Regions from separate parts of the Rubrivivax gelatinosus IL144 genome, predicted to be linked through region 1. Evidence: predicted binding sites of a transcription regulator. Region 1 holds the regulator's gene; each other region holds the start of a gene.

Region 1 (7,632 bases):
TCGGCGAACATTCGGACACGCACTGGGGCGACCGCTACGGCGAAGGCACGCTCGCCGGCAAGCGCGCTATGCTGGTCGTGACGACCGGCGGCTGGGCTTCGCACTACGCGCCGCGCGGCATCAACGGGCCGATCGACGACATCCTGTTCCCGATCCAGCACGGCATCCTGTTCTACCCGGGTTTCGAGGTGCTGCCACCGCATGTGATCTACCGCAGCAGCCGCATCGACGAGGCCGGTTTCGCCCAGGCCAGCGCGGCGCTGGGCGAGCGGCTGGACGCGCTGTGGACCACCGAGCCGATCGCCTTCCGGCGCCAGAACCTCGGCGACTACCACATCCCCGAGCTGGAACTGCGGCCCGAACTCGCGCCGGGCGAGTCGGGCCTGGGCATCCACGTCCGCCGCTGACTCAGAAGAAGGCCTGCAGCCCCGTCTGCGCGCGGCCCAGGATCAGCGCATGCACGTCGTGCGTGCCCTCGTAGGTGTTCACCGTCTCGAGGTTGATCATGTGGCGGATGACGTGGAACTCGTCGTGGATGCCGTTGCCGCCGTGCATGTCGCGCGCCAGACGCGCGATGTCCAGCGCCTTGCCGCAGCTGTTGCGCTTGATCAGGCTGATCATCTCCGGCGCCGCCTGGCCTTCGTCGATCAGCCGGCCGACACGCAGACAGCCCTGCAGGCCCAGCGTGATCTCGGTCTGCATGTCGGCGAGCTTCTTCTGGATCAGCTGGTTCTGCGCCAGCGGCCGGCCGAACTGCTTGCGCTCCAGCGTGTAGCGGCGTGCGGCGTGCCAGCAGAACTCGGCCGCGCCCAGCGCCCCCCAGGCGATGCCGTAGCGCGCCTTGTTCAGGCAGCCGAACGGGCCCTTGAGGCCGGCGACGCCGGGCAGCTTGTTCTCGGCCGGCACGAAGACCTGATCCATCACGATCTCGCCGGTGATCGAGGCGCGCAGGCTCATCTTGCCTTCGATCTTGGGCGCCGACAGGCCCTTCATGCCCTTGTCGAGGATGTAGCCGCGGATCGCCTCCTGGCCGCCGGCGGCGCCCTGGGCGTCGGTCTCCTTGGCCCAGACGACGAAGACGTCGGCGATCGGGCTGTTGGTGATCCACATCTTCGAGCCGCTCAGCACGTAGCCGCCGTCGACCGGGCGGGCGCGGGTGGCCATGCTCGCCGGGTCGCTGCCGTGGTCGGGTTCGGTCAGGCCGAAGCAGCCGACCCATTCGCCGGTCGCGAGCTTGGGCAGGTACTTCTGGCGCTGTTCTTCGCTGCCGTAGGCGTGGATCGGGTGCATCACCAGCGAGCTCTGCACGCTCATCGCGCTGCGGTACCCCGAGTCGACACGCTCGACTTCGCGCGCCACCAGGCCGTAGCTGACGTGGTTCAGGCCGGCGCAGCCGTAGCCTTCGATCGTGCAGCCGAGCAGGCCGAGCGCGCCCATCTCGGACAGGATCTCGCGGTCGAAACGCTCCTCGCGCGCCGCGCTCAGCACCCGCGGCTGGAGCTTGTCCTGGCAGTAGTCGCGCGCCGCGTCGCGCACCGCACGTTCGTCCTCGGCGAGCTGCTGCTCGAACAGAAAAGGGTCATCCCACTGGAAGCGCTGCATGTGTCCTCGTCTCCGGATAATCCAGCCCGCAGTGTAAGGACCGGGCCGTGGCGGCCCGTCACCGCTGCGACAAGGAGCTTGCAGAGATGGCGGTGCAGACGATCACGCTGGGCGGCGGCTGCTTCTGGTGTGTCGAGGCGGTGTACGAACTGGTCGACGGCGTGCTCGGCGTCGAGTCGGGCTACAGCAACGGCCAGCTGCGCCAGCCGAGCTACGAGCTGGTCTGCGAAGGCCGCACCGGCCACGCCGAGGTCGTGCGCGTGCGCTTCGACGACGAGCGCATCTCGCTGCGCGAGATCCTCGAGATCTTCTTCACCGTGCACGACCCGACGACCCGCGACCGCCAGGGCAACGACGTCGGCCCGCAGTACCGCTCGGCGATCTACTGGCACACGCCGGAGCAGGAAGCGGTGGTGCGCGAGGTGCACGCCGAGGCCGACCGGGCGCTGGGCGGGCGGGTCGTCACCGAACTCGCGCCCGAAGACAACTACTGGCCGGCCGAGGCCTATCACCAGCACTACTTCGCGCAGCACCCGCAGCAGGGCTACTGCGCCTACGTCATCGCGCCGAAGGTGGAGAAGTTCCGCAAGACCTTCCGCGAACGCGTGCGCGGCTGAGCGCGCTCAGCGCGGCAGGCCGGTCGTGCAGAGGAAGTCGGTCTCGGGCTGGCCGTAGGGAAACAGCGTCGCCAGGCTGCCGCGCAGCAGGGGCTCGAGTTCCGACTTGCCGGCCGAGGCCAGCGCGGCGAACACCGTGCCGCGCAGCAGCCACAGGTCCGACGGCTGCTCGGCGGAGCGCACCTGGCGCCGCACCCATTCGCCGTGGGAACCGTCGAGTTCTTCGGCGGCGACGAGGAAATCGTGTTTCGTCGTCACGAAGGCGCGGCGTGCGGCCAGCCGCGCCAGGCGCGGGCCGGCCAGCGCGACGGCGCCGACTACCGGGTGCACCGGCAGGCGCGGACGTTCGACGGCGTGCAGGGCAGGGCGGTTCACAGCGGCATCAGGCGCGAGCGACCGCGCTTCGGAAAATGGCCGTTGAGGCGGGCGAGGCGGCGTTCGGCCTCGGACTGACTGCGGTGCAGCGCGACGACGCGGTAGAGGTCGGCGCGCAGATGCCAGAGTTCGCGCAGCGTGCGCGCCTGCTGGATGCGTTCGGACAGCTGGTGGACGTCGGAGCCTTGCAGATCCAGCAACGAGTCGACGAACTCCTGGCGTGCGACCGGCAGCTGGCTCAGCGGCGGCGCCGCGTCCAGCGCCGCCGGGGCGGTGAGCCAGAAGACGAAACGGTCCCAGGCCGCGGTCGGCGCGGTGCGCAGCGACGGCGGCGGCACCGGCGCGCGACCGAAGCCGACGCTGTCGGCGGGTCGGGATGCGCTGCGGGGCAACATGCTGGAACTGGTCATGAACGTGATATCGGCCACGAATGGCACGGCTTAAGTGCATTGTGGTCAGCCGGGCAACGCGTTAAGGCCCGAACAAGGGCCACGAAGCCGGTCAGTTCATTCGCCGTTCATCAGCCGGGCAGGAGTGAACCAGCCGGCTGCCGACGACAGCCGAGGCGATCTTTCGAGAGGGAGAAGTGGCGTGGCGGCAGCGTGGCCGCCCGCGTCAACGGCCGGTGCTCAGACCGCGCCGTAGACCGCCTTGCGTTCGGCGGTGTAGGTCCACCAGGGGCGCGGCTCGGCACCGCGCATGAAGTCGACGGCGGCCATGAAGGTGTCGAGCACGCAAGGATCCTGGCGCTTGCCGGTGGCTTCGCAGAGCGCGCGGTACAGCGCCAGCGCGTCGCGCTCGGCCAGTTCACGCGGGTGCAGGATGCCGAGCTGGCGCAGGTCACCGGCGATCGACGGACCGATGTTGGGCAGTTGCTCGAGCAGTTCGCATTCGTCGGCCGTGCGAGCCTTCAGCGGCCGCGGTGCCTTGGGCGCCCGTGGCGGGCGCGCCGGCCCCGGCCGCGGCGGCGCCGAGGGCAGCGTGCGACGGGCGTAGGGCGCGGCCATCACGCTCACATCAGCATCGTGTTGCGGATCAGGCCGACCGCGATGCCCTCGAGCTCGAAACCCTGGTCGCTGCCTTCCAGCGGCACGACGATGGTCTGGAAATCGGGGTTCTCGGGGATCAGCTCGATCGCGGCCTTGGTGCGGCGGAAGCGCTTGACGGTGACGTCGTCGCCCAGGCGCGCGACGACGATCTGGCCGTTCTTGGCCTCGTGCGCCTTCTGCACCGCGAGCAGGTCGCCGTCCATGATGCCGGCGTCACGCATGCTCATGCCGCGCACCTTGAGCAGGTAGTCGGGCTTGCGCTGGAACAGCGAGGCCTCGACGACGTAGCTCTGGTCGATGTGTTCCTGCGCCAGGATCGGGCTGCCGGCGGCGACTCGGCCCACGAGCGGCAGCGTCAGCTGCGCCAGGCTGGGCAGCGGCAGGCTGAACTGCTTGCCGTGCTGCGACATGCGCGCCTCGGCCAGCGCACGCAGTGTGTCAGACTTCAGCCGGATGCCGCGCGAGGTGTTGCCGACGAGTTCGATGACGCCTTTGCGTGCGAGGGCTTGCAGGTGCTCCTCGGCCGCGTTGGCCGAACGGAAGCCCAGCTCGGCGGCGATCTCGGCCCGGGTGGGCGGGGCGCCGGTGCGCTCGATCGCGCTTTGCACGAGGTCGAGGATCTGCTGCTGTCGCGGCGTGAGCTTGGGGCTGTCGTCCATCGCGTGATCCGGTCTTTGAGACTGGAGATTCATCCAGATCACTGTATTTTCATCCAGAGGACCACGGAATGCAAAGCGAATCGCGTGTCGTCGCGCTGGTCGCCACCGGCGGCACGATCGCCGGCACGGCGGCGCGCGGCGACGATCTCGTCGGCTACGACGCCGGCGCGCTGTCGGCCGAACAGCTCACCGCCGCCGTGCCGGCGCTGGCCGGCGAGGCGCTGGAGACCTGGACGCTGGCGCGGCTGGACAGCTGCGACCTGGGCCACGCGACCTGGGCGCTGCTGCTCCGCGAGCTGCAGTCGCGGCTGGCGCGGCCCGAGTTCGCCGGCATCGTCGTCACGCATGGCACCGACACGCTGGAGGAGACCGCCTGGTTCCTGCACCGCACGCTGGCCGCGCCCAAGCCGGTGGTGCTGACCGCGGCGATGCGCCCGGCGAGCGCGCCGTCGCCCGACGGCCCGCAGAACCTGCTCGACGCCGTGCGTTTGGCGCGCGAGCCCGGCGCCCGCGGCGTGCTGGTCGCTTTCGGCGGCAAGGTCTACGCAGGGAGCGAGCTGCGCAAGCTGCACGGCTGGCAGCTCGACGCCTTCTCGGCGGGTGACGCCGGAGCCGTGGCGCTCGTCGAAGACGGTGCTTTCCGCCGGCTGCGCGACTGGCCGGCGCCTGAGTTGCATCCCGCACCGGTCGGCGAGGTGCCGCCCGGCCGATGGCCGCGCGTCGAGATCGTCACCAGCCATGCCGGTGCCAGCGGGCGCATCGTCGATGCGCTGGTGGCCGACGGTGTGCAAGGCCTGGTGATCGCCGGCACCGGCAACGGCACGGTGCACACGGCGCTGCGTGAAGCGGCGGCGCGGGCGCTGGCGGCCGGGGTGGCCGTCGTGCGCGCCTCGCGCTGCCTGGCAGGCGGCGTCGTCGGCACGACCGACGGCGCCTTGCCGCACTACGGCGCGGCGACACCGGCGCAGGCGCGCATTGAGCTGATGCTGGACCTGCTGGCGCGCCGCGCCTGAGCCGCCGTCAGGCGACCGACAGCGCGACGTCGACGTTGCCGCGCGTCGCGTTGGAGTACGGGCAGACCTCGTGCGCCTCGGCGACCAGCGCCTCGGCTTCGCTCTTGTCGAAGCCCGGCAGCGACACCGTCAGCGCGACGGCGATGCCGAACGCACCCGGCTTGCCGGCGTGCGGGCCGATCGAGACTTCGGCGTTGATCGAGGCGTCCGCGGGAATCGCCTTCTTGTGGCGGGCACCGACGGCCTTCAGCGCGCCGATGAAGCAGGCGGCGTAACCCGCGGCGAAGAGCTGCTCCGGGTTGGTGCCGGCGCCGTCGTCGCCGCCCAGCGCCTTGGGCGTCGACAGCTGGATGTCCAGGCGGCCGTCGTCGGACTTGGCGGTGCCGGTGCGGCCGCCGGTGGCGGTGCCGCGGGCGGTGTAGAGCGCTTTTTCGATGGCCATGGAAAGTCTCCTTGGGGTTACGTCGTGAAGGGCGGCCTCAGGCCGCGCGGGGAAGGGATTCGTTGATGCGCCGGCGCAGGGCCTGCACACGCTCGACGAGCACCGCCAGTTCGGCGGCGTCGCAGTCGACACCGGCAAGCAGCCGGCCTTGCAGTTCGACCGCCTGGGCTTGCAGCGCGCGGCCGGCTTCGGTGGGCTCGACGTGCACGCGGCGCTGGTCGGTTTCGTCGCGCTCGCGGCGCACGAGCCCGGCGCGTTCCAGCCGGCGCAGCAGCGGCGTCAGCGTGCCGGACTCCAGGTCCAGTCGCTCGCCGATGCCCGACACCGTCTGCCGGCCTTCGTGCCACAGCACCAGCATCACCAGGTACTGCGGGTAGGTCAGGCCGAGCGGTTCGAGCAGCGGGCGGTACAGCCGCGTCATCGCCAGCGAGCCCGCGTACAGAGCGAAGCAGAGCTGGCGTTCCAGTGGCAGCAGGGCGGGGGCGTCGGTCGAGGCCATGGGCCGCACTGTAGCCAGTTGCGCGCAACTCGGTTGCGCACAACTTGATACGCCGACCGGCCGAAGGGTTGATGCCGGCCGCGCCGGCATCGAACTCAGTTTTCGGCTTGAAGCGACTCGATCTCGGTCTGCAGTTCGAGCCAGCGTTCCTCGAGCATGCCGGTCTCGGCGGCGACGTGGTTCAGGCGCCGGCCCGCTTCGGCGATCTCGGCGCCGGACATCGTGCCGCTGGCGAGCTGGGCCTCGAGTTCGGCGCGTTCGGCGCCCAGCTTCTCCAGCCGGGTGTCGATCTGCGCCAGCTCGTTGCGCAACGGGCGCGTGCGGTTGGCCAGCGCCTGGCGGGCCTGCGCGGCCTGCTTGCGGTCTTCGCGGCGGTCGCCGCTCGGCTGGGGCGCCGGACGCGCCGGCTGTGCGGCCTTGCTCTCCACCGGCGTCGCCGGGACGAAGGCCGCCGGCCGCGGCGGCGGCGGCGGTTCCTGGCCACGCGCCGTGGCACGCGAGACCTCCAGCAGCCAGCGCTGGTAGTCGTCGAGGTCACCGTCGAAGGGCTCGACGCCGCCGCGGCTGACCAGCCAGAACTCGTCGCAGGTCTCGCGCAGCAGCGCGCGGTCGTGGCTGACCAGCATCACCGTGCCTTCGAACTCGTTGAGCGCGATCGACAGCGCCTCGCGCGTCGTCAGGTCCAGGTGGTTGGTCGGCTCGTCGAGCAGCAGCAGGTTGGGGCGCTGCCAGACCAGCATCGCCAGCACCAGGCGTGCCTTCTCGCCGCCCGACAGCGAACCCACGGCCTGCGTGACCATGTCGCCGGTGAAGCGGAAGCGGCCGAGGAAGTCGCGCAGTTCCTGCTCGCGCGCCGCCGGGCCGACGTCGCGCGCCAGCCGCACCATGTGCATCAGCGGGCCGTCGTCCAGCGACAGCACGTCCAGCTCCTGCTGCGCGAAGTAGCCGATGACCAGGCCCTTGCCTTCGGTCATGCGGCCCGCGAGCGGCGCCAGCGCATGGGCGATGGTCTTCACCAGCGTCGACTTGCCCTGGCCGTTGGCGCCCAGGATGCCGATGCGCTGGCCGGCCAGCACCGAGCGGCTGACACCTTGCACGATGGCCGTGCTGCCGTAGCCGCAGACCAGGCCGTCCAGCGACAGCATCGGGTTGGGCAGGCTCACCGGCTCGCGGAACTCGAACTCGAAGTCGCTGGCCGTCAGCACCGGCGCCAGCTTCTCCATGCGCGCCAGTGCCTTGACCCGGCTCTGCGCCTGCTTGGCCTTGGTCGCCTTGGCCTTGAAGCGGTCGATGAAACGCTGCAGGTGGGCGATGCGATCCTGCTGCTTGCTGTAGGCGGCCTGCTGCTGTTCCAGGCGCTCGGCGCGCATCTCCTC
Region 2 (7,632 bases), 2.4 Mb from region 1:
CCGCCCGGCGTCGTGCCGAGCGGGCTGCCGCCGCTGCGCGAGGCGCTGCGCCTGCTGCACCACCCGCCGCCGGGCATCGCGATGGGCGCGCTCGAAGACCACAGCCACCCGGCCTGGCAGCGGCTGAAGTTCGACGAGCTGCTGGCGCAGCAGCTGTCGCAGCTGCAGGCACGCCTGGAGCGTTCGCGCCTGGCCGCGCCGGCGCTGCGCGACAGCACGCTGCCGGCGCGCCTGCGCACGGTGCTGCCGTTCACGCTGACCGCGGCGCAGGAGCGTGTCGTCGCCGAAATCGACGCCGACCTGGCGCTGGCGCAGCCGATGCACCGGCTGCTGCAGGGCGACGTCGGCTCGGGCAAGACCGTCGTCGCGGCGCTGGCCGCGGCCACCGCGATCGGCTCGGGCTGGCAGTGCGCGCTGATGGCGCCGACCGAGATCCTCGCCGAGCAGCACTTCAAGAAGCTCGTCGACTGGCTGCTGCCGCTCGGGCTGGAGGTCGCCTGGCTGACCGGCAGCCGCAAGGGCAAGCAGCGCCAGGCGATGCTGGCGAAGATCGCCTCGGGCCAGGCGGCGCTGGTCGTCGGCACGCACGCGGTGATCCAGGAGGACGTGGTCTTCGCGCGCCTCGGGCTGGCCGTCGTCGACGAGCAGCACCGCTTCGGCGTCGCCCAGCGTCTGGCGCTGCGGCGCAAGCTGGAGCTGCAGGCACTGGAGCCGCACCTCTTGATGATGAGCGCCACGCCGATCCCGCGCACTCTGGCGATGACCTACTTCGCCGACCTGGCGGTCAGCACGATCGACGAGCTGCCGCCCGGGCGCACGCCGGTCGTCACCAAGGTCTTCGCCGACGACAAGCGCGAGCAGGTGGTGGAGAAGATCCGCGACGAGGTCGCGCGCGGGCGCCAGGTCTACTGGGTCTGCCCGCTGGTCGACGAGAGCGAGCACATCGACCTGCAGAACGCGACCGCGACGCATGCCCAGCTGAGCGAGGCGCTGCCGGGCGTGTCGGTCGGCCTGCTGCACGGACGCATGGCCGCCGCCGACAAGGCTGCGACCATGGCCGAGTTCTCGGCCGGGCGCATGCAGCTGCTGGTGGCGACGACGGTCATCGAGGTCGGTGTCGACGTGCCCAACGCCAGCCTGATGGTCATCGAGCACGCCGAACGTTTCGGCCTGGCCCAGCTGCACCAGCTGCGCGGGCGCGTCGGCCGCGGCGCGGTGGCCAGCGTCTGCGTGCTGCTCTACACCGCGCCGCTGTCGGCCACCGGCAAGGCGCGGCTGCGCGCGATGGCCGAGACCACCGACGGCTTCGAGATCGCGCGCCGCGACCTCGACATCCGCGGCCCCGGCGAGTTCATGGGCTCGCGCCAGAGCGGCGACGCGCTGCTGCGTTTCGCCGACCTGGCCGAAGACGACGCGCTGCTGGAGCGCGCCCGCGAACTCGCGCCGAAGCTGCTGCGCGAGCAGCCGGCGGCGGCGCGTGCGCACGTGCAGCGCTGGCTGGGCGGCAAGGCGGAGTTCCTCAAGGCATGACTACACTGCCCCGCATGAACCCCTCGAACATCGCCTTCATCGGCGGCGGCAACATGGCCGGCGCCTTGATCGGCGGGCTGCTGAAGAGCGGCCGTGCGCCGGCGTCCATCCTCGTCGTCGAGCCCTTCGCGGCGCAACGCGAGCGGCTGCAGCGCGAGTTCGGCCTGGCGCCGCTGGCCGAAGCCGGCCCGGCGCTGGCCTCGGCCGGCATCGTCGTCTGGGCGGTCAAGCCGCAGCTGTTCCGCGACGCGGCGGCGCCCTGCGCGGCGCACGTCGGCGGCGCGCTGCAGCTGAGCGTGATGGCCGGCGTGCGCAGCGACGCGATCGCCCGCGCCAGCGGCAGCCAGCGCGTCGTGCGCGCGATGCCGAACACGCCGGCGCTGATCGGCCGCGGCGTCGCCGGGCTCTACGCGCGCGACGCGGTGACGCCGGACGAACGCGGCGCCGTCGAGGCGCTGCTGGCGCCGACCGGGCGCACGGTCTGGGTCGAACGCGAAGCCGACCTCGACGCGGTGACCGCGCTGTCGGGCTCGGGCCCGGCCTACGTCTTCTACGTGCTCGAGGCGATGATGAAAGCCGGCGTCGAGATGGGCCTGCCCGAAGCCCAGGCACGCGCGCTGGCGCTGGCCACCTTCGACGGCGCGACGGCGCTGGCCGAAGCCTCGCCGCTGCCACCGGCCGAGCTGCGCGCCCAGGTCACGTCCAAGGGCGGTACGACCTACGCGGCGATCACCTCGATGGAAGCCGACGGCGTCGGCCCGGCCGTCGTGCGGGCGATAGCCCGGGCGCGGGAACGCGCGCGGGAACTGGGCGACGAGTTCGGCGGCTGAGGCTCAGCGCATCGCCAGGTCGACGACGACCCCGGCGAAGACCGCGAAGCCCACCCAGTGGTTGACGCGGAAGGCGCGGAAGCAGCCTTCGCGGCTGCGCTCGCGGATCATCGACCAGTGCCACAGCGCCTGCGCCGCGGCCACGGCGATGCCGAGCAGGAACCACTCGCCCAGGCCCAGCGAGCGCCCGACGACGGCCCAGATCGCGAGGAACAGGCCGTAGAAGGCCATCACGCCGGAGACGTCGAAACGGCCGAGCGTGATCGCCGAGGTCTTGATGCCGATCTTCAGGTCGTCGTCGCGGTCGACCATCGCGTACTCGGTGTCGTAGGCCAGCACCCAGAACAGGTTGCCGAGCAGCAGCCACCAGGCATGCGACGGCACGGCGCCGAAGGTCCATTCCTGGCCGCCCTGCGCGGCGGCGAAGGCCATCGGGATGCCGAAGCTGAAGGCCACGCCCAGCACCGCCTGCGGCATCGAGACGAAACGTTTGGCGTACGGATAGACCAGCGTCACCGCCAGGCCGAAGAAGGACAGCAGGATCGTCGGCGGGTTGGTCGTCAGCACCAGCAGGAAGGAGACGAAGGCCAGCGCCGCGCCGACGCCCAGCGCGTCGGGCACGCCCAGCGCGCCGCTGGTCACCGGGCGCTGCGAGGTGCGTTTGACGTGGCGGTCGAACTCGCGGTCGGCGACGTCGTTGATGCAGCAGCCGGCGCTGCGCATCAGCACCGTGCCCAGCGTGAAGACGGCGATCAGGTGCAGACCGGGGAAGCCGTCGGCGGCGATCCACAGCGCGGCCAGCGTCGGCCACAGCAACAACAGCCAGCCGGCCGGGCGGTCCCAGCGGATCAGGTCCAGGTAGAGATTGAAGCGGCGCGCGGCGATCACGACGGCGATTATCCGGCGAGCCGCGTGCCTGCCCGCGACGGCGATGAGGGCGGCTCGCCAGCGCAACCCTGGGGACAGACCGCCGAAGGCGGTCAGGGGAGCGGCGATGGCATGCGCGCCGACGCCGATCCGGGTCTCCCGGTCGGCGTCGGTAGCCCCCTCGGGGGGCGGCCGCCAGGCGGCCGGGGGTGCTGTATATTCATACAGTCATGGAGCTATCGAAGAAGCTCGCGATCCTCGCCGACGCCGCCAAGTACGACGCGTCCTGCACCAGCAGCGGAGCCGCCCCGCGCGACTCGCGCGGCGGCCGCGGCATCGGCTCGACGGCACCGATGGGCATCTGCCACAGCTACACACCCGACGGCCGCTGCGTGTCGCTGCTGAAGGTGCTGCTGACCAACTACTGCGTCTACGACTGCCTTTACTGCGTCAACCGGGTCACGAGCAACGTGCCGCGCGCGCGTTTTCGCATCGACGAGATCGTCGCGCTGACGCTGGACTTCTACCGCCGCAACTGCATCGAGGGCCTGTTCCTCAGCTCGGGCATCGTGCGCAGCCCCGACTACACGATGGAGCAGCTCGTCGAGGTGGCGCGCCGGCTGCGCGAGGACCACGACTTCCGCGGCTACATCCATCTGAAGACCATCCCCGACGCCAGCCCCGAACTGCTGGCCGCCGCCGGCCGCCACGCCGACCGGCTGAGCCTGAACGTCGAGCTGCCGACGCCGCAAGGCCTGGCGACGCTGGCGCCGCAGAAGGACGCGCTGGCGATCCGCGGCGCGATGGGCCGGCTGCACCGCCGCATCGAGGCCGCGAAGGACGCCGCGCGCGAACGTGCCCCGGTCTCGCTGCCCGGCGCCCCGGCGCGGCGGGCGGCGCCGCCGCGTTTCGCACCCGGTGGCCAGAGCACGCAGATGATCGTCGGCGCCGACGCCAGCGACGACCGCACGATCATCACCACCGCCGCGACGCTGTACCGCGACTACCGGCTGCGCCGCGTCTACTACTCGGCCTTCAGTCCGATCCCCGACGCCGCACGGTCGCTGCCGCCGGTGGCGCCGCCGCTGGTGCGCGAGCACCGGCTGTACCAGGCCGACTGGCTGGTGCGCTTCTACGGCTTCGGCCACGACGAGATCGTCACCGGCGGCGACGGCATGCTGGCGCTCGAACACGACCCCAAGCTCGCCTGGGCGCTGGCGCACCGCGAGCGTTTCCCGGTCGACCTGAACACCGCGCCGCGCGAACTGCTGCTGCGCGTGCCCGGGCTGGGCGTGCGCACCGTCGAGCGCCTGCTGCTGGCGCGCCAGGGCCGCCGCCTGCGCCACGCCGACCTGAAGGCGCTGCGCGTGCCGCTGGCCAAGGCCCTGCCCTTCGTCGTGCTCGCCGACCACCGGCCCGGCAAGGCGCTGGAGGCGGCCACGGCGCCGCGCGCGGCGCAGCAGCTCGGGCTGTTCGACGCCGCGCCGGCATGACGCGCATCGAACTGGCGCACGAAGCCGACTTCGACGGCTTCCGCAGCGCCGCGCGCGCGCTGCTGGCCGCCGGCACGCCGCCCGAGGCGGTGAGCTGGCAGGTCGCCGGAGGCGCCGACGCCGATCTCTTCGTCGCCGAGCCCGCGCCCGCGTTCATGGCGGCCGACGCACCGCCCCTGGCCGTGCCGGCGGCCTTCGTCGCGCTGGCCGAGCTCGTCGTGCAGCACGCCGACCCGGCGCGTTTCACGCTGCTGTACCGGCTGCTGTGGCGGCTGCAGCGCGAGCCGGCGCTGCGCCGCGACCCGCTGGACGCCGACCGCCACCGCGCCGCCGCGATGGCCCAGGCCGTGCGCCGCGAGCAGCACCACATGGAAGCCTTCGTGCGCTTTCGCAGCGCCCCGGGCGCCGACGGCGAGCCCTGGCAGATGGCCTGGTACGAGCCGGCGCACCACGTCGTCGACGCCGTCGCGCCCTTCTTCGCCCGCCGCTTCGCGACGCTGCGCTGGAGCCTGCTGACGCCGCGGCGCAGCGCGCGCTGGGACGGCGAGCGCCTCGCTTTCGGCCCCGGCGCCCGCCGCGAAGACGCGCCCGGCGCCGACGCCGGCGAGTCGCTCTGGCTCACCTACTACGCCAGCACCTTCAACCCGGCGCGGCTGAACACGCGTGCGCTCGACCAGCACCTGCCGCGCCGCTATCGCGAGCACCTGCCCGAAGCGGCGCTGATTCCGGCGCTGACGGCCGAGGCCGGCGCACGCACCCAGGCGATGCTGGCATGCCCGCCCACCGCCGCGGCACGGCGCTTGCCGATTTCGCCCATGGCGCCGCGACCCGAACCCGCGCCGCCGGCGGCCGGGCGGCCGGCGCGCCGCATCGCGCTCGAAGCGCAGCGCGACGCCGCCTCGGTCTGCCGCGAATGCCCGCTGGGCGCGCTGGCCACGCAGACCGTCTTCGGCGAAGGCCCGCTCGACGCGCCGCTGATGCTGGTCGGCGAACAGCCGGGCGACCAGGAAGACCGCCAGGGCCGGCCTTTCGTCGGCCCGTCGGGGCAGCTGCTCGACCGTGCACTCGTCGCGCTCGGCTGGGACCGTTCGGTGGCCTACGTCACCAATGCCGTCAAGCACTTCAAGTACGAACCGCGTGGCAAGCGCCGCATGCACAAGACGCCGGCGCAGCGCGAAGCCGACGCCTGCCGGCACTGGCTCGAAGCCGAGATCACGCTGGTGCGGCCGAAAGCCGCGATCGCGCTCGGCGCAACTGCGGCGCGCCAGCTGCTCGGCCGCCAGGTCGCCGTGATGCAGGAGCGCGGCCGCTGGCTCCGGCGCGACGACGGCCTGGCGGTGCTGGTGACGCTGCACCCGTCGGCGCTGCTGCGCGGCGACCCGGCCGAACGCGAGAGCGCCTGGGCCGCCTGGCTGGACGATCTGCGCGCCGCCGACGCGGTCGCCCGCGGCGAAGCGCCGCCATGAACACGCCGCTGTCGACCGCGCAGCCGGACCTGTTCGGCAGCGCCGACGTGCTGCCGCCGGGTTTCGTCTTCACGCCCGGCTTCGTGACGCCGGCCGAGGAGGCGGCGCTGATCGCGCTGGCCGCGACGCTGCCCTTCGCCGAGGCGCGCTATCACCAGTACACGGCGCGCCGGCGCGTCGTCGCCTGGGGCTCGGCCCGGCACGCGATCACCGGCGACGAGCCCAAGCGTCAGCCGCTGCAGGCGCTGCCGCCGCTGCTGCAGGCGTTGCGCACGCGGCTGGGCACCTGGGCCGGCCTGGCGGCCGACGAGATCGTGCAGGTGCTGATGTCCGAGTACCGCCCCGGCACGCCGCTTGGCTGGCACCGCGACGCGCCGCAGTACGAGCTGATCGCCGGCGTCTCGCTGGGCGGGCCGGCGCGGTTGCGCTTGCGGCCCTGGCCACCGGAGAGCGGCGACCGCAACGAGGTCATCAGCCTGGACCTGGCGCCACGTTCGGCCTACCGCATGAGCGGCCCGGCGCGCTGGGGCTGGCAGCACGGGCTGCCGCCGGTGCCGGCGCAACGCTGGTCGGTGACGATGCGCAGCGCGCGGCGCTGATCAGCCTTCGAGCTGCTTCTGGAAGACCAGGCCCGCGTGCTCGCGCAGCGCGTGGAACTTGATCTTCGGCCAGTTCTCCTGCATCGCCCGCAGTTCGCCGGCGTATTCGAGCAGCACGCAGGGCGCGTCGACGGCGTCGAGCGCGACGCGGTGCGAGTTGCCGTCGATGAAGCGCTTCAGTTCACGCTCGCCGCCGTCGGCCTCGTCGCAGGTGACCCAGCGCGCGACGTTGTAGCGCGCCGGCATGATGCGCGCCTTCACGCCGTACTCGTGCTCCAGGCGGTGGGCGACGACTTCGAACTGCAGCTGGCCGACGGCGCCCAGCAGCAGCACGCTGCCGGCGACCGGGCGGAAGACCTGGATCGCGCCTTCCTCGCCGAGCTGGGTGAGGCCGGCGCGCAGCTGCTTGGTGCGCAGCGGGTCGGCCACTTCGACGGCGCGGAACATTTCCGGCGCGAAGAAAGGCAGGCCGGTGAACTGCAGGCTCTCGCCTTCGGTCAGCGTGTCGCCGAGCTGCAGCACGCCGTGGTTCGGGATGCCGATGATGTCGCCGCCGAAGGCCTCTTCGAGCAGCTCGCGGCGCTGCGACAGGAAGCTCACCACCGTGTTCGGCCGCAGCTCCTTGCCCGAGCGCACGACCTTCAGCCGCATGCCGCGCTCGAAGTGGCCGCTGGCCACACGCAGGAAGGCGATGCGGTCGCGGTGCGCCGGGTCCATGTTGGCCTGGATCTTGAAGACCACGCCGGTGAACTTGGGCTCGCCGGGCTGCACCTCGCGCTGCAGCGCCGGGCGCGAGCCCGGGGCCGGCGCCATGTCGACGAGCGCGTCCAGCACCTCGCGCACGCCG
Region 3 (7,632 bases), 2.5 Mb from region 1:
GTGCAGCCCAGCACGCCACCGACACGCTCCTGCAGGCCTTTGCGGAAGCCGCGCACGAGGTTCAGGCCGATCAGCGAGCGGTAGGTGTCGCCGTGGTCGTCGCAATGGCCGGCGTACGGCATCCAGCGCGTCTTGGCGCCCGCGTCGACGACGTTCAGCGAGGTGTCGACGACCAGCCGGATCAGCATGTCGTGGATCGGCGTGCCGGCGGGGCGCACTTCGCCGGCCAGGCGGGCGTCGCGGGTCTTGGTGTCGACGAGCGTCGCATCGACCTCCCACAAACCGTCGTCCCGGGCAAAGACCTGCACGTCGATCTGACGACGGTGCTTGAGCTGGCGTCGGGCCGCGGCGGGAGGAAGGCTCATGGAGGAGGACAGGGCCGGCGGCTGGCCGCTGAAAAAAGCGGCGGCAATGTAGCACGCGGCGGCGCGGCCGGCAGGCGGCGGCTGGACAAGCCCTGGACGGCGCTCGGCTGCGCTCGCCCCGCCTTCAGTCGAGGTCGAACTCGGGTTCGCCGTCGTCGTCGGCGCCGATCGAGGGCACGACACGCCGGATGAGCTCGCCTTCGAAGCCCCGCCCGGCGAGGAAACGCATCTGCTTGGCGCGTTCCGCGGCATCGGCGGGGGCCGTGCCGAAGCGCTTGCGCCAGACCTCGCGCGCACGCTCCAGCTCGGTGCTGCGCGCCTGCTCCAGCGTACGCGCGACGAGTTCTGGCGCCAGGCCCTTGGACTGCATCGTCTGGCGCAGGCGGCGGCTGCCGAAGCGCGCGCCGTGTGCGAGCACCGACTCGGCCACCCGCGACTCGCTCAGCAGGCCGGCCGCCTGGAGTTCGTCGAGCGCGCGCGCGATCTGCTCGGCGGCGCTGGCCTCGGGGCCGTCTTCGGCGTGGCGGGCGAGCTTGCGCTCGAGCTCGGCGCGCGAGTGCTCGCGCTGCGCCAGATAGCGCAGCGCGCGGCCTTTCAGCGAGGGAGCGGCAAAAGCCATCGGGGTGTCGATCGGGATGGCGGCCGGGCGGGGCAGGCGACGCAGCTCACCCCGCCAGGGAAAGGCACCGGGGCGCTTGTCACGCCCCGGCGGCCGGCATCAGGCGCCGGCTTCGGCGCCGTCGGCCGCGGGCAGCTGCGGGATGCCCAGCGACTCGCGCACCTTGTTCTCGATCTCGCGTGCGATGTCGGGGTTCTCGCGCAGGAACTCGCGCGCGTTGTCCTTGCCCTGACCGATCTTCTCGCCGTTGTAGGCGTACCAGGCACCGGACTTCTCGACGAGGCGGGCATTGACGCCCATGTCGATGATCTCGCCTTCGCGGCTGATGCCTTCGCCGTAGAGGATGTCGAACTCGGCGGTCTTGAACGGCGGCGACACCTTGTTCTTGACGACCTTGACCTTGGTCTCGCTGCCGATGACCTCGTCGCCCTTCTTGATGTTGCCGGTGCGGCGGATGTCCAGGCGCACCGAGGCGTAGAACTTCAGCGCGTTGCCGCCGGTGGTCGTCTCGGGGTTGCCGAACATGACGCCGATCTTCATCCGGATCTGGTTGATGAAGATGACCATCGTGTTGGTCTTCTTGATCGTCCCCGTCAGCTTGCGCAGCGCCTGGCTCATCAGCCGCGCCTGCAGGCCGGGCAGCGCGTCGCCCATCTCGCCTTCGATTTCGGCCTTGGGCGTCAGCGCCGCGACCGAGTCGACGACGATCAGGTCGATCGAGCCCGAGCGCACCAGCGCGTCGACGATCTCCAGCGCCTGCTCGCCGGTGTCGGGCTGGCTGATCAGCAGGTCCTGCAGGTTGACGCCCAGCTTCTGCGCGTACTGGATGTCCAGCGCATGTTCGGCGTCGATGAAGGCGCAGGTGCCGCCGGCCTTCTGCATCTCGGCGATGACCTGCAGCGTCAGCGTCGTCTTGCCCGAGGATTCCGGGCCGTAGATCTCGACGACGCGGCCACGCGGCAGGCCGCCGACGCCCAGCGCGACGTCCAGGCCGAGCGAGCCGGTCGAGACGACCTGGATGTCCTCGATGACCTCGCCTTCGCCCAGGCGCATGATCGAACCCTTGCCGAACTGTTTCTCGATCTGGGCAAGAGCGGCTTGAAGGGCCTTGGCTTTCTCGGCGTTCAGCGGTTTCGGGGCGTCCATCGGGTTCTCCTTGATTGGCACCGATTATTGCAGAAACTGGATATTCGTACAGTTCTTTGGTGGGCCCTCGACGGTGGGGTGAGCCGCGGCTACACCCTGCCCTGTATCAAGAGGCGAGTCGTTAAAATTTCCACAGCCAGAGCCCGACGACGGGCCCGCCGACGGAGACAGTCATGCGCATCCTCATCGCCGAAGACGACCAGGTCCTGGCCGACGGTCTTCTGCGCTCGCTGCGGGCCTCGGGTTACGCGGTCGACCAGGTCGGCAGCGGCACCGAGGCCGATGCCGCGCTGTCGGCGCACGAGTTCGACCTGCTGATCCTGGACCTGGGCCTGCCCAAGCTGCACGGCTTCGAGGTGCTCAAGCGCCTGCGGGCGCGCGGCGCGGCGGTGCCGGTGCTGATCCTCACCGCCGCCGACAGCGTCGAGCAGCGCGTCAAGGGCCTGGACCTGGGCGCCGACGACTACATGGCCAAGCCCTTCTCGCTGCAGGAGCTGGAAGCCCGCGTGCGCGCGCTGACGCGCCGCGGCCTGGGCACCGCCTCCAGCGTCATCAAGCACGGCCCGCTGACCTTCGACGCCACCGGCCGTGTCGCCTACCTCAACGACCAGATGATCGAGCTGTCGGCGCGCGAGCTGTCGCTGCTGGAGGTGCTGCTGCAGCGCTCGGGCCGCCTGGTCAGCAAGGACCAGCTCGTCGAGCGCCTGTGCGAGTGGGGCGAGGAAGTCAGCAACAACGCGATCGAGGCGTACATCCACCGCCTGCGCAAGAAGATCGAGCAGGGTCCGGTGAGAATCGCCACGGTACGCGGCCTGGGCTACTGCCTGGAAAAGATCGCGGCCTGACCCGGCCGCACGGGCGCCGGCCGCGGCCGCCAGCCGATGCCCACGACACGCGAACAACGCTCTCTCTTCGGCGAGATCCTCGACTGGATGCTCGCACCGCTGCTGCTGCTGTGGCCGATGAGCGTCGCGCTCACCTGGCTGGTGGCGCAGAACATCGCCAACCGCCCCTACGACCGTGAACTCGGCGTGATGGTGCGGGTCATCGCGCGCCAGGCCGCGGCCGAGCACGCGATGCCGGCGCGCGCCAGCGACGCCGCGCGGCGCAGCCTGGAGCAGACCGCCACCCAGCTGCTGCGCCCCGACGACAACGACAGCCTGTTCTTCCAGGTGCGCGGCGCGCGCGGCGAGATCGTCGCCGGCGACGCCGACCTGCCGGTGCCCAACGACACCTCGCCGACGGTCGAGCCGCGTTTCCGCGACGACGTCATCCGCGACGAGCCGGTGCGCGTGGCCTACCTCTGGACCGGCGAGAACGCCAGCGGCAACGCCGGGCTGATCCAGATCGCCGAGACGGTGGACAAACGCTCGCGCCTGGCCACCGAGATCATCAAGGGCGTCATCCTGCCGCAGTTCGTCATCCTGCCTGTGGCGGTGCTGCTGGTGTGGCTGGCGCTGGCGCGCGGCATCCGGCCGCTGTCGGAGCTGCAGCAGCGCATCCGCCAGCGCGAAAGCACCGACCTGTCGCCGATCGAGGAGCGCCACGTGCCCGAGGAGGTGGCGCCGCTGGTGGGCGCGATCAACGACCTGCTCGGCCGGCTCGACCAGTCGATCGCCTCGCAGCGCCACTTTCTCGCCGACGCCGCGCACCAGCTGAAGACGCCGCTGGCGGGCTTGCGCACCCAGGCCGAACTCGCCGAGCGCGAGCTCGACAGCGGCCAGGGCGACACGCTGTCGATGAAGCACTCGCTGCAGCAGATCGCCTTGTCCAGCCAGCGCGCCGCGCACATGGTCAACCAGCTGCTGGCGATGGCGCGCGCCGAGGACAAGGAGCAGGCGCTGCGCAAGCAGGCCGTCGACCTCGCCGCCACCGTCGTCGAGACGGTGCGCGACTTCGTGCCCAAGGCGATGGAAAAGCACATCGACCTGGGCTACGAGGGCCCCGAGCCGGACACCGAGGGCGCGCGGCTGTGGGGCCAGCCGGTGCTGGTGCGCGAGATGGTGCGCAACCTCGTCGACAACGCGCTGCAGTACACGCCGCCCGGCGGCACCGTCACCGCGCGCGTCATGCCAGACCCCTTCGGCCAGGTGCTGGTGCTGCAGGTCGAGGACACCGGCCCGGGCATCGCGCCGGCCGAGCGCGAGATGATCTTCCAGCCCTTCTACCGCGCGCTGGGCACCGACGTCGACGGCAGCGGCCTGGGCCTGGCCATCGTGCAGGAGATCGCCAACGTGCACGGCGCCGAGATCGCCGTCACCGACGCCGAGCTGCGCCCCGGCAGCCCGCACGGCACGCCGGGCGCGGTGTTCACGGTGCGCTTCCCGCTGGGCGGCGAGGAAGCCGGCGAAGGCTGAACGCCCGCCGCTTCAGCTCATCATCAGCCGGCGGCTTCGCGCCACCGACATCAGGATCCCGAGCCCCAGGCCGAGCGTGACCATCGCCGTGCCGCCGTAGCTGACGAAGGGCAGCGGCACGCCGACCACCGGCAGGATGCCGCTGACCATGCCCATGTTGACGAAGGCGTAGGTGAAGACGCTGAGCGACATCGCACCGGCGAGCAGGCGCGAGAACACCGTCGGCGCCTCGCCGGCGATCATCAGTCCGCGGAAGATCAGGCAGACGAAGGCGAACAGCAGCAGCAGCACGCCGGCCAGGCCGAACTCCTCGCAGAAGGCGGCGAAGATGAAGTCGGTCGTGCGCTCGGGGATGAACTCCAGGTGCGTCTGGGTGCCGTTCATGAAGCCCTTGCCGGTGACGCCGCCGGAGCCGATGGCGATCATGCCCTGGATGATGTGGAAGCCCTTGCCCAGCGGGTCCTGCGTCGGGTCGAGCAGCGTGCAGACGCGGTGCCGCTGGTAATCGCGCAGGATCGGCCACTCGACGCCCGGCTGGCAGATCGTCGGCTCGGCGATGATCAGCGCGACGATGCCGACGACGCCCAGCGCCAGCACCGGCACGATCAGCTTCCACGACAGCCCGGCGAAGAAGATCACGTAGACGCCGCCGGCCAGGATCAGCAGCGCGGTGCCCAGGTCGGGCTGGTGCATCACCAGCAGCACCGGCACGGCCAGCAGCGCCCCGGCGACGAGGAAGTCGGGCACGCGCAGCAGGCCTTCGCGCTTCTGGAACCACCAGGCCAGCATCAGCGGCATCGCGATCTTCAGGATCTCGCTGGGCTGGATGACGACGCCCAGGTTGAGCCAGCGCGTCGCGCCCTTCTTCGTGATGCCCAGCCCCGGCAGCGCGGTCATCAGCACCAGCACGACGCCGATCACGTACAGCGGCACGGCGATCTGCTGCAGCCGCTGCGGCGGCACCTGGGCGACGGCGAACAGCACCACCAGCGCGAGCAGCATGTTGCGGCCGTGGTCGACGAAACGCGTGCCGTGGTCGTAGCCGGCCGAGTACATCGTCACCAGGCCGATGGCCGCCAGCAGCGCCAGCGCCGCGGCCAGCGGGCCGTCGAAGCCGGCGAAGACGCCGCGCACGCGCTGCCAGATCGACGGTTGCTCGAACACCGAGTTCATCGCCGGGCCACCTTCTGGACGTCGGATGCGGCGCCGGCCGGCGGCGCCAGGGCCGGCACGGGGGCCGGGTCACGGCGTGGCGGCGCCGACGGGGCCGGCGCCGGCGGCGCGGCGGCCAGCGTGGCGGCCGCGGACGCGGCCGACGCCGCAGCGTCGACGGCGGCCGGCGTCTGGCCCGGCAGCGGCACGTCGGCGGCGCGGCGCGGCGTGCCGATCGGCGGCCCGGAGCGGCCGCCGCGCAGCGCCGCCAGGTCTTCCTCGCTCGGGTACTGGCCGAGCAGCAGGTAGTCGATGACGCGGCGCGCGATCGGCGCCGCCGACGCGGCGCCGAAGCCGGCGTTCTCGACGATCACCGCCAGCGCCACGCGCGGCGCCTCCATCGGCGCCAGCGCGGTGTACAGCGCGTGGTCGCGCTTGTGCTCCTCGAGCTTGGCGGCGTTGTACTTCTCGTTGGAGCGGATCGTCACCGCCTGCGCGGTGCCGGTCTTGCCGCCGCTGGTGTACGGCGCGCCGGCGAACGCGCCGGCACCGGTGCCTTCCTGCACGACGCCCTGCAGCGCGCGCATCACCACCGCGACGTTCTCGGGCTTGAGCGGCAGGGGCTCACGCGGCTTGGCCGCGACCTGGCGCCGCTCGCGCGTGATGACGTCCTCGACCTCGCGCACCAGGTGCGGCGTGTAGCGCTGGCCGCCGGAAGCCAGCGTCGCCATCGCGTTGGCCATCTGCAGCATCGTGAAGTTGTTGTAGCCCTGGCCGATGCCCAGCGAGATCGTCTCGCCGGCATACCAGCGCTGCTGCTCCGGGCGCTTGTAGGTCTTGCGCTTCCACTCGGTGGACGGCAGCACGCCGGTGACCTCGCCTTCGAGGTCGATGCCGGTGCGCTGGCCGAAGCCGAACGGCGCCATCATGTCGTGGATCAGGTCCACGCCCATGTCGTTGGCCAGCGAATAGAAGTAGACGTTGCTGGACTTGACGATCGCCCGGTGCATGTCCACCGGCCCGAGCGCGATGTCGCCGTGGCTGCGGAAGGTGTGGTTGCCGAAGGTCCAGCTCGCGTTGTCCTGGATGACCAGCGAAGCGCTGCGTTTGCCCGACTGCAGCGCGTTGATCGCCATGAACGGCTTGTAGGTCGAGCCCGGCGGGTAGGTGCCGCGCAGGGCGCGGTTCAGCAGCGGCCGGTCGATGCTCTCGTTGAGCTCCTTCCAGCTCTCGACGTCGATGCCGTCGACGAACAGGTTGGGGTCGAAGGTCGGCTTGCTGACGAAGGCCAGGATCTCGCCGTTGCGCGGGTCGATCGCCACCAGCGCGCCGCGGCGGTCGCCGAACATCTGCTCGACCAGCGCCTGCAGCTTGATGTCGATGGACAGCACGAGCTTGTTGCCCGGCGTCGGCGGATGGCTGTCCAGGCGGCGCACGGCGCGGCCGTTGGCGCTGGTCTCCACCTCCTCGAAGCCGGTGGTGCCGTGCAGCTCCTGCTCGTAGCTCTGCTCCAGGCCGAGCTTGCCGATGTACTCGGTGCCGCGGTAGTTGTCCTGCTGCTCCTCGGGCCAGTCGGACATGGCCTTCTTCTCGGCCTGGTTGATGCGGCCGATGTAGCCCAGCAGGTGGCTGCCGACTTCGCCCAGCGGGTACTGGCGGAACAGCCGCGCCTTGACGTCGACGCCGGGGAAGCGGAAGCGCTGCGCGATGAAGCGCGCGACCTCCTCGTCGCTCAGCTTGGTGCGGATCGGCAAGGAGTCGAAGCCCTTGCTCTCCTCCATCTGGCGCTTGAAGCGGCGGCGGTCGCGCGGCTGGATCTCGACGTAGCGGCCGAGCTGGTCGATCAGCTCGTCGAGGTCGACGTCGCCGATGCGCGAGGGCGTGATCTCCAGCGTGTAGGCCGAGTAGTTGGTGGCCAGCACGACGCCGTTGCGGTCGACGATCAGGCCGCGGTTGGGCACGATCGGCACGATGGCGATGCGGTTGTTCTCGG
Region 4 (7,632 bases), 350 kb from region 1:
GCGCTGGACAGCTTCCTGATCAAGCCGCACACCGCCGCCGGGCTGGGCGACCGCATCCTGCACGCCCGGCGCCGCAAGAAGGTGCTCAAGGACATCTTCGAGGCCGTCGACGAGTCGCGCTTCGACGACGCGATCCAGCTGTGCCTCAAGCGCTTCGAGGACCGCGGCGAGTTCTGGCTCTTCGCCGCGCGCGTCGGCGCCGAGCTGCTGCTCAACCACGGCCGCCACCGCGAAGCCTGGGGCCTGTACGAGGCCGTGCTCAAGGCCCAGGCCCTGCCCTGGGCGCGACTGGGCGTGGCCCGTGCGCAGGTCGAGGCCAACGAGCCGGGCAAGGCGATGTCGACGCTGGAGGCGCTGACCGCCGACCAGCCGAACTTCGTCGACGCCTACGACGTGATGGGCCGCATCCACGTCGACCAAGGCAACCTCGACGAAGCCGCGGCCGTGTTCTTGCGCGCCGCGTCGCTGACGCCGGACTCGGTGACGCGGCTGCAGAAGGTCGGCATGCTGTCCTTCTACCTGGAGCGCTGGGACGACGCGCTGAAGGCGCTGGAACGCACGGTCGGCATCGGCATCTCGTCGAAGATGTTCGATCCGCAGACGCTGGTGCTGCTGGCCTTCCTGCGCTGGCGGCAGTCCGACTCCAAAGGCGTGCAGCGCTGCACCGAGAACCTGGAGCACCTGCTTTCGCGCAGCCCCGACAACCAGCGGTTGCGGCGCTTCGCCGCCGTCGTGCACGTGCTGGAACTGGCGCTGCGGCTGCAGCACAACGACGCGCTGCAGGCCGTCGCCGACCTGGCGCTGGAGGTGCGCGAAGCCTCGTTCGACGTCGAGGCGGCCTGCAACATGCTGTCGCTGCTGGCGCGCCTGGCCGAGGCCGGCTACACGATGGAGCAGGCTGGCGAGTGGATCGACGCCATCGGCCTGCGCCACTGCACCGCCAAGTCGCTGACCGAACTGCTGGCGCGTGCCGCGGGCCCGCAGGCCGAGTTCGCCGAACGCATCCGCAACTGCCAGCACCGCGTGCTCGAAGTCTCCGAAGCGGCGATGGCCTTCAGCGTCGCCGGCGACCCGGGTTCGGCGGTGCGCACGCTGCTGGACAACGGCCGCGCCTCGCTCAACGGCAAGCTGATCGACACCGCGCGCCTGGTGCTGCAGCGCCACCACGAGAAGATCGACGGCGCCGACGAACTCCAGTCGACGATCGACGATCTGCGCCAGCGCTACTTCGCGCTGCCGACCAAGCTGCCGATCGGCGACGGCCCGGGACGCAAGGCCGGCGGTCTGGCGCTGCGCGGCGCGGTCGCCAGCGCTCTGGGCGCCGAGCCCGAGCCGCCGGTCGCCGCGGCGGCCTGAGTTCAGAACAGGCTGCCCTGCGGGCCTTGCGGCGGGCGGAACGCCGAGACGTCCAGCGCCTCGTGCCGGCGCTGCAAGCCGAGGCGATCGCAGGTCTTGCGCAATCGCTGGCGCAGCAGTTCGGCCCAGACGCCCTCGCCGCGCATGCGGCTGCCGAAACGCGGGTCGTTGTCGCGGCCGCCGCGCATCTCCTGCACACGCGCCATCACCCGCGCCGCGCGCTCCGGGAAGTGCTGCTCCAGCCAGTGCCGGAACAGCGGCGACAGCTCCGACGGCAGGCGCAGCACGATCGCGAAGGCGCGCACCGCGCCGGCTTCGTGCGCGGCTTGCAGCACGCGTTCGAGCTCGGGTTCGTTGACGAAGGGAATCAGCGGCGAGACGCTGACGCCCACCGGCACGCCGGCTTGCGCGAGCGTGCGGATCGTGCGCAGCCGGCGTTCCGGCGAGGCCGCGCGCGGCTCCAGACGGCGCGCCAGCGCCGGGTCCAGCGTCGTCAGCGTGACGTCGACACAGGCCAGCCCGGCGGCGGCCATCGGTGCGATGAGGTCCAGGTCGCGCTCGACCAGCGCCGACTTGGTGATCAGCGAGAACGGGTGCCGCGTCTCGTGCAGCAGTTCCAGCACCGCACGCGTCAGACCCAGCCAGCGTTCGATCGGCTGGTAGGCGTCGGTGACGGTGCCGATGGCGATCGGCCGCGGCCGGTAGCCGGCGGCGCCCAGCGCGGCGCGCAGGCGCTCGGCGGCGTTGACCTTGGCCACCAGCCGGGTCTCGAAGTCCAGGCCGGGCGACCAGCCGAGATAGGCGTGCGATGGCCGTGCATAGCAGTAGATGCAGCCGTGCTCGCAGCCGCGGTAAGGGTTCAGCGAGACCTCGAAGCCGATGTCCGGCGAGTCGTTCTCGCTCAGGATGCGGCCGGCGTGTTCCTCGACGACCTGGGTCGGCAGCGGCTGCGGCGCCTCGCCGGCCACGGCGTCCAGCGCCCCCCAGCCATCGTCGAAAGCCTCGCGCACGTCGCGCTCGAAGCGGTGGGCGATCGCCCAGGTCGTGCCGCGTCCCTTCAGCGGGGCGTTCGCCGGCGTGTCCGGCGGCGCGGGGGGTGGGCGGAACGCTCGGGGTGGCGACGTGCTGTTGTTTTATACAGCATTGCGCAACCAAGGTAGGAACGAGGCCTTCCGGCCTTGTACGTCGCGCCTCAGCCCTCGCGCGTGAAATCGCGCTCCGGCCTGAGTCAGGCGCGCGAGGCCTTCCGGCCTCGCTCGTCCGGACTCAGTACTCCGACGACATGGCGTCGGGGGCGAGGTTCTCGAACTTGGTCAGCGGCTTCAGGAAGGCCAGGCGCACGGTGCCGACCGGGCCGTTACGCTGCTTGCCGATGATGACTTCCGCGACGCCCGGGTCCTTGCTGTCCTTGTTGTAGTACTCGTCGCGGTAGATGAACATGATGATGTCCGCGTCCTGCTCGATGGCGCCCGACTCGCGCAAGTCGCTCATCATCGGCCGCTTGTCGGTCCGTGTTTCGACCGAGCGGTTGAGCTGCGACAGCGCGATCACCGGGCACTGCAGTTCCTTGGCCAGCGCCTTCAGGCCCCGCGAGATCTCGCCGATCTCGGTGGCGCGGTTCTCGCCGTTGCTGGCCGACGAGCCGCTCATCAGCTGCAGGTAGTCGATGACGATCAGCCCGAGCTGGCCGTACTGGCGCGCCATGCGGCGCGCGCGGGCGCGCAGTTCGGGCGCGGTCAGCGCCGGCGTCTCGTCGATGAAGAGCTGCACCTGGCCGAGCTTGTCGACGGCCTCGGTCAGGCGCTCCCATTCCTCGGTGCGCAAACGGCCGGTGCGCAGGTTCTGCTGGTCGATGCGGCCCAGCGAGCCGACCAGACGCAGCGCCAGCTGCGAGGCGCCCATTTCCATCGAGTACACGAGCACCGGCAGCCCCTCGGCGACGGCGACGTTCTCGGCGATGTTCAGCGCGAACGCGGTCTTGCCCATCGAGGGCCGCGCCGCGAGGATGATCAGGTCGCCCTTCTGCAGGCCCGCGGTCATGCGGTCCATGTCGAAGAAGCCGGTGCGCACGCCGGTCACTTCCTCGGCGCCGTTGTCGTGCAGTTCCTGCACGCGGTCGATCAGGTCGACGACCAGCTTGTCGATGCCCAGGAAACCCTGCTTCTGGCGCGAGCCTTCTTCGCCGATCTTGAAGATCTTGCCTTCGGCCTCGTCGAGGATGCTGCTGACCGGCCGGCCCTGCGGGTTGAAGGCGTTGGTGGCGATCTCGTCGCTGGCGGCGATCAGCTTTCGCAGGATCGCGCGCTCGCGGACGATCTCGGCGTAGCGCCGCATGTTGGCCGCGCTCGGCACGCTCTGCGCCAGCGCGTTGAGATAGGCCAGGCCGCCGCAGTCCTCGGCCTTGCCCAGGCTCTGCAACTGCTCGAAGACGGTGATGACGTCGGCCGGCTTGCTCTGGTTCACCAGCGTCGAGATGGCGCTGAAGATCAGCTTGTGCTCGAAGCGGTAGAAGTCGCTGTCGGTCAGCAGGTCGGCGGCGCGGTCCCAGGACAGGTTGTCGATCAGCAGGCCGCCGAGCACGCTCTGCTCGGCTTCGTTCGAGTGCGGCGGCACGCGCAGGCGGGCGACCTCGTCGTCGGGAACGGAGGAACCTCGGGATTCGAACAGCGCGGACATCGGATCTGTGGGCAAGTCTGTGGACAGCCTGGGGGCCGCCGGGGGACGGCCGGGGGACAACTCTGGAAGCCCAAAAAGAAGAAGGCCGGCGAGAGGCCGGCCTTCTTCAGAAGGGTGGACGAAGCGTAGGCGCTTCAGTCGGCTTGCGCAACCACCTGGACGGTGAGCTCGACGACGACGTCGCCGTGCGGGGCCACCGACACCGGGTGCTCGCCGACGGTCTTCAGCGGACCGTTGGGCATGCGCACCTGCGATTTCTGCACCGCCTTGCCGGCTTGCGTCAGCGCGTCGGCGATGTCGGCGTTGGTCACCGAGCCGAACAGACGGCCGTCGACACCGGCCTTCTGGACGATGCGCACGGTGCTGCCGGCGAGTTGCTCGCCCAGGGCCTGGGCGGCAGCGAGCTTGGCGGCCGCGGCCTTTTCCAGTTCGGCACGGCGCTCGGCGAACTCCTTGATCGCGACGTCGGTCGCGCGGCGCGCGAGCTTGGTCGGGATCAGGAAGTTGCGGGCGTAGCCGTCCTTGACCTTGACGATGTCGCCGAGGTTGCCGAGCTTGGCGACCTTTTCGAGAAGGATCACTTGCATGTTGTCGCTCCTCAGACCTTGTGTTGGTCGGAGTACGGCAGCAGCGCCAGGTAGCGGGCGCGCTTGATGGCCGTGGTCAGCTGGCGTTGGTAGAACGCGCGCGTGCCCGTCAGGCGAGCCGGCGTGATCTTGCCGTTCTCGCTGATGAAGTCACGCAGCGTGTCGATTTCCTTGTAGTCGATCTCTTCGACGCCGGCGACGGTGAAGCGGCAGAAACGCTTGCGGCGGAACAGGAGCGACTGGGTGTTGCGCTTCGGACGCTTGTCCTTCGAGAAGCGACCCTTGCCACGGGGGGGAGCCATAAGACCTCCTGGGAATGCTGAAAACTATCCGGAACAGTGGACCGGTCAGCCTTTGGGGGCGACCGACGTGATGTGGAACCGCATGCCGCGTCCGTTGCGCAGGGCTGCCAGGAAGCCGCCGAATTCGGCGTCGCTGCCCAGCGCCAGCTTGGCCAGCACCGCGGTGATGTCCGCCCCGATCGCCAGCGCCCGGATCTCCAGGGAGACCTTGCGCGGACCGCCGTTCTCGACGACCTCGGACTCGTGCTTCAAGCTCAGGTCCAGGGCCGGAAGGCCGGCGGGGGTGTACCGCAGTGCGCCTCGCTCCACCAGTTGCGCCGAGAGAACCAGCCGGTTCATCGACACCCCGCGGTGGCAGGCGCAGTCGTGCGCGTCAGGCCGAGGCCTCCTGCTGGCTGGCCTTGCGCGACTCTTCGCGCTCGACCGCCTTCATCATGACCGACGGCGTCGTCTCGGCCTTTTCCTTGCGCACCGTCAGGTGGCGCAGGACGGCGTCGTTGAAGCGGAAGCCGGTCTCCAGCTCCTCGAGCACGGTCTTCTCGCACTCGATGTTCAGGCACAGGTAGTGAGCCTTGGCGAGCTTCTGGATCATGTAGGCCAGCTGACGGCGGCCCCAGTCCTCGACCCGATGGACCTTGCCGCCACCGGCGGTGACCAGGGTCTTGTAGCGTTCCAGCATCGCCGGAACCTGTTCGCTTTGATCCGGATGGATCAGCAGAACGATCTCGTAGTGACGCATTGATTCTCCTCGTGGGTTTCCCGTTGCGGAAAGCCGCCCCGTAGCGTCTGGATCACGGGTGCGGCAAGGCGAAAAGCCGATGATTATAGCCCGGAAAACGTGCTCCGGGCACTGCCGCTCAACGCTCGGGCCGTGGATCGCGGATGCGGTCGACCAGCGCTTCGATGTGCGGCTCGGGCCGCGGCGTCGCCAGGCTGACGATGGCCATCGCCGCCAGCGCCGCCGGCACGCCGAAGACCCCGGCGGCGATCGGCGTGATGCCGAACCACATGCAGTCCTCGATCGGCCGCCAGACGCCGAACAGCCCGCGCAGCCAGGGCTGGGTCGTCGCCATGTAGTAGCTGGTGACCGCCAGGCCGATCAGCATGCCGCTGACGCAGCCCCAGCGGTTGGCGCGCTTCCAGAAGACGCCCAGCACCAGCGCCGGGAAGATCGACGAGGCGGCGAGCGAGAACGCCGCGGCGACGAGGAACAGGATGTCGGCCACGCGCATCGACGCGACGTAGGCCGCGGCCAGCGCGACCACCAGCAGCAGCACCTTGGACACCGCGACGCGGCGCGAGCTCGGCCGGTTGGGGTCGATGACGCGGTAGTACAGGTCGTGCGACAGCGCGTTGGAGATCGTCAGCAGCAGCCCGTCGGCGGTGGACAGCGCCGCAGCCAGGCCGCCGACGGCGACCATCGCCGAGATCACGTAAGGCAGCCCGGCGATCTCGGGCGCCGCCAGCGTCACCAGGTCGGCGCCGATGTGCAGCTCGCCGAGCTGCAGGATGCCGTCGCCGTTGACGTCGCTGACCTGCACCAGCGACGGGTCGACCTTGGCCCAGCTGGCGATCCACGCCGGCAGCCGGTCGAACGGCGTGCCGACGACGCTGTTGAAGATCTCGTGCTTGACCAGCAGCGCCAGCGCCGGTGCCGTGAGGTAGAGCGCGCAGATGAAGAGCAGCGTCCAGCCGACCGAGCGCCGCGCCTCGCGCACCGAGGGCGTGGTGTAGAAGCGCGTCAGGATGTGCGGCAGCCCGGCGGTACCCAGCATCAGGCAGAACACCAGCGCGAGGAAGTTGCGCCGCGAGTGTTCGTCGCTGACGCGTGCCGCCGGGTCGCCGCCGCGCGGATTGGCGGCGAAGGCCTGAGCATGCGGCGGCATGCCGCCCAGCGGCTGCGACCAGGCGTCGGCGGCGGCGAGTTCGTCGGCATAGCGCCGCCGCGCCTCGTCCTCGGTGCGCGGCAGCGCGGCCAGCTCGCGGCGCGCGGCCTGCACCTCGGCCAGCGGCGCCGCCGACTCCATCAGCTGCTCGACGCGGCGCTGCGCCCGGGCGCGGTCCTCGGCCATCGCCGCGGGTACGTCCAGCAGCTTGGCGCCGGCGATCGCGGCACGCTGCGCGTAGGCCGACATCACCTCGCGCTCGCGCACGTCGGCGCCCAGCTGCGACTCGCGCTCGGTGACCGACTGCAGCACCTGCCCCATCGCCACCTGCGGCACCGGGTTGCCGGTGACCTTCAGCGACAGCCAGGCCACCGGCGCGAGGTAGGCGACGACGAGGATGATGCACTGCGCGACCTGGGTCCAGGTCACGGCGCGCATGCCGCCCAGAAAGGAACAGACCAGCACGCCGCCCAGGCCGACGAAGATGCCGATCTCGAAGCCGAAGCCGGTGAAGCGCGCGACGATCAGGCCGACGCCGTAGATCTGCGCGACGACGTAGACGAAGGACACGACCACCGCCGCGGCCAGGCCCACGAGGCGCGGCATCGTGCCGCCGTAGCGCGCGCCGAGGAAGTCGGGGATCGTGTATTCGGCGAACTTGCGCAGGTACGGCGCGATCAGCAGCGCGACGAGGCAGAAGCCGCCGGTCCAGCCGATGACGAAGGCCAGCCCGTTGTAGCCGCTGAGGTACAGGGTGCCGGCCAGGCCGATGAACGAGGCGGCGCTCATCCAGTCGGCCGAGGTCGCCATGCCGTTGTAGAAGGC

What was found. Region 1 encodes LexA, which represses DNA repair genes until DNA is damaged. Its sites were predicted from a motif close to ACTGTATNNNNATACAGT; they were not measured.
Region 2: RGE_RS00460 (putative DNA modification/repair radical SAM protein) is a predicted target of LexA. The motif match lies at 3,439-3,456, and genes of this name have one in related genera.
Region 3: recA (recombinase RecA) is a predicted target of LexA. The motif match lies at 2,166-2,183, and genes of this name have one in related genera.
Region 4: RGE_RS13195 (PA0069 family radical SAM protein) is a predicted target of LexA. The motif match lies at 2,481-2,498, and genes of this name have one in related genera.

The regions. Positions count from the first base shown of each region.
Region 1 is NC_017075.1:2,521,092-2,528,723, forward strand. It holds gene RGE_RS11650 (NAD(P)H-dependent oxidoreductase) at 1-407, shown strand, start outside; gene RGE_RS11655 (acyl-CoA dehydrogenase) at 409-1,602, opposite strand; gene msrA (peptide-methionine (S)-S-oxide reductase MsrA) at 1,689-2,219, shown strand; gene RGE_RS11665 (hypothetical protein) at 2,226-2,594, opposite strand; gene RGE_RS11670 (hypothetical protein) at 2,591-2,989, opposite strand; gene RGE_RS11675 (helix-hairpin-helix domain-containing protein) at 3,224-3,601, opposite strand; gene lexA (transcriptional repressor LexA) at 3,607-4,302, opposite strand; gene RGE_RS11685 (asparaginase) at 4,371-5,315, shown strand; gene RGE_RS11690 (organic hydroperoxide resistance protein) at 5,323-5,757, opposite strand; gene RGE_RS11695 (MarR family winged helix-turn-helix transcriptional regulator) at 5,795-6,256, opposite strand; gene RGE_RS11700 (ABC-F family ATP-binding cassette domain-containing protein) at 6,352-7,632, opposite strand, start outside.
Region 2 is NC_017075.1:95,538-103,169, reverse strand. It holds gene recG (ATP-dependent DNA helicase RecG) at 1-1,530, shown strand, start outside; gene proC (pyrroline-5-carboxylate reductase) at 1,545-2,360, shown strand; gene ubiA (4-hydroxybenzoate octaprenyltransferase) at 2,364-3,248, opposite strand; gene RGE_RS00460 (putative DNA modification/repair radical SAM protein) at 3,458-4,720, shown strand; gene RGE_RS00455 (UdgX family uracil-DNA binding protein) at 4,717-6,186, shown strand; gene RGE_RS00450 (alpha-ketoglutarate-dependent dioxygenase AlkB) at 6,183-6,785, shown strand; gene RGE_RS00445 (peptide chain release factor 3) at 6,786-7,632, opposite strand, start outside.
Region 3 is NC_017075.1:4,990,021-4,997,652, forward strand. It holds gene RGE_RS22725 (DUF2889 domain-containing protein) at 1-365, opposite strand, end outside; gene recX (recombination regulator RecX) at 490-984, opposite strand; gene recA (recombinase RecA) at 1,084-2,130, opposite strand; gene RGE_RS22740 (response regulator transcription factor) at 2,304-2,975, shown strand; gene RGE_RS22745 (sensor histidine kinase) at 3,012-4,487, shown strand; gene rodA (rod shape-determining protein RodA) at 4,500-5,660, opposite strand; gene mrdA (penicillin-binding protein 2) at 5,657-7,632, opposite strand, start outside.
Region 4 is NC_017075.1:2,874,448-2,882,079, forward strand. It holds gene RGE_RS13190 (response regulator) at 1-1,356, shown strand, start outside; gene RGE_RS13195 (PA0069 family radical SAM protein) at 1,359-2,417, opposite strand; gene dnaB (replicative DNA helicase) at 2,623-4,032, opposite strand; gene rplI (50S ribosomal protein L9) at 4,167-4,619, opposite strand; gene rpsR (30S ribosomal protein S18) at 4,631-4,921, opposite strand; gene priB (primosomal replication protein N) at 4,967-5,260, opposite strand; gene rpsF (30S ribosomal protein S6) at 5,295-5,660, opposite strand; gene RGE_RS13225 (sodium:solute symporter family protein) at 5,779-7,632, opposite strand, start outside.